DNA from 2 places in the Blautia segnis genome. Region 1 is predicted to be linked to the other one. Evidence: predicted binding sites of a transcription regulator. Region 1 holds the regulator's gene; the other holds the start of a gene.
What was found. The regulator NrdR, encoded in region 1, represses ribonucleotide reductase genes. The targets are predictions, from matches to a motif close to CACAANATNTTGTG.

Region 1 (3,426 bases):
AAATCGTTCAGGATAGCCTTCACGATTAAGTCTTCGTAAGCAGTGGATTTCACCTTCGCTAAGAACGCACCTGAAATGACCTGCTTAGGAATAACAGGTGCCCGGATGCTGTGTACTGGATGGAACTGATGAGTACAAGGGAAGTTTATATAGGGCTTATACCGGATTATAAGAGGATGGGTTACGCATGCTTTACAGATGAGAAAATCACCCTGTGTCAATATAGCAGATACTTAATTTTTGCTGTATTACCAGTTGTCGATAACCAGCGATTTTGCAAGGTATATTCATGTAGCAGGCCATTTCAGGAGCGTCTTTAGTGGAGGCGAGATCCGATGGTTACGGAGACTTAGGCGCGAAGGCTCTCCTGAGCGTCTTAGTCGAAGTTACCAGCTAGCTTGCCGGAACGTTGCGACGGCCTGCGGTGAATATACCTTGTAAAAGCGCGTACGGGTAACGGCATACATCATGCCCTCAAATAATTCCTCATAGTCTTCAGCGCATTTTTCTCCAACCTGCTGACCTGCGCCTGGGAAATCCCAATCTCCTGGGCCACTTCCATCTGTGTTTTCCCCTCATAGAAACGCAAGTCAATAATATGCCGCTCCCGCTGATTCAGCCTGTTAATCGCCTCCCGCAGGGAAAGGTTCTCCACCCAGTTTTCCTCCCGGTTCTTCTTATCACTGATTTGATCCATCACGTAAAGGGTATCCCCACCCTCCGTATAAACCGGCTCAAACAAACTCACCGGATTCTGGATCGCATCCATCGCATAAACAATCGTCTCCTTCTCAATCCCAATCTCGTTGGCAATCTCCGCAATCGTCGGCTCCTTCAGATTATTCTTCATGTAAGTCTCTTTCGCATAAATCGCCCGGTAAGCAATATCCCGCAAAGACCGGCTCACCCGAATACTGTTGTTATCCCGGAGATACCGCCGGATTTCCCCAATGATCATAGGCACTGCATAAGTAGAAAATTTTACATTCAATGTAGTGTCAAAATTGTCGATGGCCTTAATCAACCCAATACACCCGATCTGAAAAAGATCATCCATATTTTCACTGCTCCCTGAAAAACGCTTGATCACACTGAGAACAAGCCGCAGATTTCCTTTAATATAAAGCTCCCTGGCCTCTTCATCACCCTCTTTGATCCGGCGAAAAAGTTCCTCTTTTTCCTCTGCTTTCAATACCGGAAGCTTCGACGTATTAACTCCGCAAATTTCAACTTTGTTAAGTGCCATTTTATGAATCCTCCTTTTTGTGCATAAGTAAACGGATTAATAAAATGATTCTCATGCCGGAGGATAAATATTCTTTTTTCGGGAAAATATAAAAATTATTGCCCCTTGACAATTTAAAACCATATTGCAATGAGCTTAGCAGGTTTCATAGTTTGTAACTCCTGGCTGGTGTTATATTTTGCCTGAATTTGGCTGTATTAGTCTTTTTTACAGCAATGCTTTTCATCAATCTCTACTAAAATAATGTCATCCCCAATCTGCCGGATGCAGTTCCAGGGAATGACATACTCGCTGGCCGGACCCCAGAAACAGAAGCAAAAGCTCCCGGGTCCCGGAACCACAATAGCCGTAATACACCCGCTTTCGCAGTCAAACTCCACATCCACCGGGCAGCCCAAAGTACGGCAGGTACAGATATTGATCACTTCTTTTTGTTTTAATTCGCAGATACGCATGAAAAATACCTGTTTTTTATGAGATTATGCAAAAATTCTGAAAATATGCCCAGAGTTTGTTGACACACTTTCTATATTTAAAGTATAATAAAAATTAAGAAATTCAGTCCGTTTTATGTTACCGAATGAAAAGATTGGTGCTGGTTCTGGCAAGTGAGAAAATACCTGTAAAAGTGCCAATGAATTGCTCCTAAAAAATGAGGAATACCTAATATAAAGTGATGCCGCCAACAAGCGGCATGTCCGTTTTGAAAGGCTGATACATGGGAGCGAAAAGGAGGGAGACAAGTTCATATGAGATGCCCATATTGCAATCAGGATAATACAAGAGTAGTAGATTCAAGACCAGTAGAAGAAACTAATTCCATCCGCCGCAGAAGATTGTGCGATTCCTGCGGAAGGAGATTTACTACATATGAGAATGTGGAGATCATTCCGCTGACGGTCATCAAGAAAAATCTGAACCGGGAGCAATACGACCGCAACAAACTGATCAACGGCATCCGCCGCGCCTGCTATAAGCGTCCCATCGCCAGCGAGAAATTAGAAGCCATGATCGACGCCGTAGAAGGCGACATCTTCGACACCGAAGAAAAAGAAATCTCCAGCACCAAGATTGGCGAAATCGTCATGAGCCACCTAAAAGACCTGGATTCCGTCGCCTACGTGCGCTTCGCGTCCGTGTACAGGGAATTTAAAGATGTAAGCACCTTCATGGATGAATTGAAGAAGTTCATGAACTAAGAAAATCCCCCGCCGTAGAGCGGGGGATTTTCGCTACGCAAACGGAGCGAAGCGGAGTTCGCGGTTCCCGCCCCCGCCGTAGAGCGGGGGATTTTCGCTACGCAAATTTTCTTCCACCATACAAAAAAGGGGCAGGCGCCGAAGCGCCCGCCCCTCTCAATTTCATATCATGCTCAGATTAGCAGATACCCTGAGCCTTCATAGCATCTACAACCTTCTCGAATCCAGCGATGTTAGCACCAGCAACATAGTTGTCCTCCATGCCGTAACGCTTAGCAGCATCATCAGCTTTATGGAAGATATCTACCATGATACCGTGAAGCTTCTCATCCACTTCCTCAGCTGTCCAGGAAAGTCTCATGGAGTTCTGGCTCATCTCAAGAGCAGAAGTAGCAACGCCGCCGGCGTTAGCTGCCTTACCAGGCATAAACAGAACACCATTCTCCATCAGATAGCTTGTAGCATCAAGAGTAGTAGGCATGTTAGCACCCTCAACTACATATTTGCAGCCGTTAGCAACCAGTGCCTTAGCACCCTCAAGAGGAAGCTCATTCTGAGTAGCACATGGAAGGTATACATCACATTTAATGTTCCAGATTCCAAGTCCCTCTGTATAGGTAGCACCCTCAACACGGTCAGCATACTCTTTGATACGACCACGTTTTACTTCCTTAATATCCTTTACAATATCAAGCTTGATTCCCTCTGGATCATATACATATCCGTTGGAATCGCACATAGCAACAACCTTGCCGCCAAGCTGCTGAGCCTTCTCAACTGCGTAGATAGCAACGTTTCCGGAGCCTGTAACGATGAAGGTCTTGCCATCAATAGAATCATTATGTGCTTTCATGATCTCATCAAGCATATAAACAACACCATATCCGGTAGCCTGTGTACGAATCAGGGATCCGCCGTAGGTAAGTCCCTTACCTGTAAGAACACCCTCATATAATCCGCGGATTCTCTTATACTGTCCAA
Region 2 (3,426 bases), on a different contig from region 1:
TTACGGTACCTTAAATACGCTGTTGATGAGGCTTGGCATTATCGACCATGCCATCAACTGGACGCCTACTGCCGGTGCATACTTTGCCTGGGAGATTGCCTGCGGTATTTTCGTTACCATTCCATTTGTAACCTTTACCGTGCTTTCCGGTCTGCAGAGTATTGACGCAAGCTACTATGAAGCTGCGGCTGTAGACGGTGCTTCCTACTGGCAGAAAATGTTCCGGATCACCATTCCCCTGGTACGTCCGAACCTGACTATCAGCACCATCCTGAATATTATTTACGTATTCAACTCCTTCCCGATCATCTGGACCATCACCAAGGGTGACCCGGCCAACCGTACCGACACCCTGGTTACTTATCTGTACAAACTGGCCTTCTACAACGGCAAGCAGGGACAGGCTGCGGCAGTATCTGTCATCGGCTTCCTGATTCTGCTTCTCTGCGCCAGCCTGTACATGGTTTCCGTACTGAAGAAAGGAGATGAATGATATGGCAGGCACCAATGCTTCAGCTAAGAAAAAAAACACCAAAAATACCGTGCTCCGGGTACTGCTTTATGTGGTAGTCATTCTGATCTGCCTTTTTACCCTGTATCCGTACTTTGTCACCGTATGTACCGCCCTTAAGAGCCGTGCGGAGATTTTCTCCATAAACGGTACCATTTTCCCTATTAAGGCCATCTGGTCCAACTTTACAGATGTGTGGAAATTAGCACCTATGAGCAGCTACATGCTGAATTCCATCGTCATTGCCGGCGGTTCTACTCTTCTGGCTATGCTCTGCGGCATTCCTGCTGCTTACGCCCTGTCCAGAATGAAATTCAAAGGCCAGACCGCATTCTTGGGATTTGTCATCGTTTCCCAGATGTTTGCTCCGGTCGTGCTTCTGATCGGTATTTACAAGGTTATGATGGCGTTCCATCTGACCAACAGCATCATCGGTCTGATCTTTATCAATGCCGCATTTAACCAGGCATTTGCCATCTGGCTCCTTCGCGGTACTTTCCTGAGCATCTCCCCGGAGATGGAGCAGGCCGCTACCATTGACGGCTGCAACCGTGTACACGCGCTTCTTCGGATCCTGCTTCCGGTTGCCGCACCTGGTATTGTAACAGCGCTTATTTTCGTATTTATCAACGCATGGAACGAATATACCGTAGCGCTGACCCTGATCTCTACGGATACCTTCAAGCCTCTGACAGTTGGTATCAATATTTTCAACGGATACAATATGATCGAATGGCAGTATCTGTTTGCTGCTTCTCTCTATGCAATTGTTCCGGTTGTTATCCTCTTCGTCGGAATCGAAAAAAATCTGGTTGGAGGACTCACTTCCGGCGGTGTCAAGGGTTGATTTTTATTTTTTTCCAAGTATAATAGAAAAAGATGCGAACACAACGAAGGGTTGCTCACGGCAGCCCTTTGTTTATGCAAGCCACCATAAATCCTGCATATATGCGGGATTCTTTGCTGTATATCCCATATTTTTTCCATGGGAAAAACAGTGCACTTTACTATTCGAATACATAAAATTCGGCACATTTCACAGATTTTTAGAATCGTCCGTTTTCACCTTGACTTTTCTGTAAAATCCTGTAATATTGTTAGTGCACAACATTTAGTTGTTTAAATACTTTTTAGACACAATATATGGAGGGATTTGATAAATATGAGCACAGAAGTCAATGCAAACGTCATTAAGCGAAATGGCGTGGAGGTCATCTTTGATAAGGCGAAGATCATCAACGCAGTACAGAAAGCCAATGAGGAGGTTCCCAAGCTCCATCAGCTGAGCCAGTACCAGATTACGGCGCTTGCAGATACGATTGCCACCCGTGCTCTGGAGTCCTCACACGCAGTGAATGTAGAAGACATTCAGGATATGGTTGAGACCGGCATTATGGAGATGCGAGGCTATGAGGTTGCCCAGAAGTACGTGCGTTACCGCTACAAGAGAGAGCTGACCCGCAAGTCCAATACCACAGACGATAATATCCTCTCTCTTCTTGACCAGATCAATGAGAATGCCAAGCAGGAGAACTCCAATAAGAATCCTACCATCAACTCCACACAGCGTGATTATATGGCAGGCGAAGTCAGCAAGGACCTGACCATGCGTGTGCTTCTTCCGGAGGAGATCGTGAAGGCTCACGACGAGGGAATCATCCATTTCCACGATTCCGATTACTATGCGCAGCGTGAGCACAACTGTGACCTGATCAATCTTCAGGACATGCTCCAGAACGGCACCGTCATCAGCCAGACACTGATCGAGAAGCCCCACAGCTTCTTTACCGCCTGCAACGTTACCACACAGATCGTAGCCCAGGTAGCCAGTAACCAGTACGGCGGACAGTCCTTCTCCCTGGCACACTTAGCTCCGTTCGTTGATATCAGCCGTCAGAAGATCCGCAATAAAGTGATCGAGGAGCGTAAGGAATGCGGTGAGCCTATGGACGAGGAGATCATCCGCAAGGTTTCCGAGCGCAGACTGAAGGACGAGATCCAGAGCGGTATCCAGACCATCCAGTATCAGCTGATCACTCTTATGACCTGTAACGGACAGGCTCCGTTTGTGACTATTTTCATGTATCTGGACGAGGTTCCGGAGGGACGTACCCGTGATGATCTGGCTCTGATCATTGAAGAGGTAATGAAGCAGCGTATGCAGGGCGTTAAGAATGAGCGCGGCGCATGGATCACTCCTGCTTTCCCGAAGCTGATCTACGTTCTGGATGAGGACAACATCCACGAGGATTCCAAGTACTGGTACCTCACTGAGATTGCTGCCAAATGTACCGCCAAGCGTATGGTTCCGGACTACATTTCCGCTAAGATCATGCGCCAGCTGAAGAACGGCAATGTATACACCTGCATGGGATGCCGCTCCTTCCTTACCGTTGAGGAGAAACAGAAGAACCCGGACGGTTCCTACAAATTCTACGGCCGTTTCAATCAGGGCGTTGTGACCATTAACCTTGTTGATGTGGCATGCTCCTCTGAGGGTGATTTCGATAAATTCTGGGAGATCCTGGAGGATCGCCTTGAGCTTTGCCACAGAGCACTTCGCTGCAGACATGAGCGTCTTCTTGGAACGGTTTCCGATGTTGCCCCGATCCTGTGGCAGTACGGTGCGCTTGCCCGTCTTAAGAAGGGTGAGACCATTGACAAGCTCCTTTACGATGGATATTCCACTATTTCCCTTGGATATGCAGGTATCCACGAGATGTGCATGAGAATGTACGGCAAGTCTCATACAGATCCTGAGGTTCGTCCATTTGCCATGAAGGTCATGCAGCGTCTCAATGACAAATGCGCAGAATGGAAAGCAGCTGAGAACATCAGCTACTCTGTATACGGAACTCCAATGGAGTCCACCACCTACCGTTTTGCCAAATGTCTCCAGAAGCGTTTTGGTATTA

Region 2: nrdD (anaerobic ribonucleoside-triphosphate reductase) is a predicted target of NrdR. The motif match lies at 1,647-1,660, and genes of this name have one in related genera.

Annotation. Positions count from the first base shown of each region.
Region 1 is NZ_JACOOT010000033.1:152,185-155,610, forward strand. Features, by position in the region: gene sigG (RNA polymerase sporulation sigma factor SigG) at 467-1,246, opposite strand; gene H8S54_RS14420 (PRC-barrel domain-containing protein) at 1,444-1,701, opposite strand; gene nrdR (transcriptional regulator NrdR) at 1,996-2,445, shown strand; gene gdhA (NADP-specific glutamate dehydrogenase) at 2,624-3,426, opposite strand, start outside.
Region 2 is NZ_JACOOT010000014.1:204,487-207,912, reverse strand. Features, by position in the region: gene H8S54_RS06825 (carbohydrate ABC transporter permease) at 1-493, shown strand, start outside; gene H8S54_RS06820 (carbohydrate ABC transporter permease) at 495-1,358, shown strand; gene nrdD (anaerobic ribonucleoside-triphosphate reductase) at 1,674-3,426, shown strand, end outside.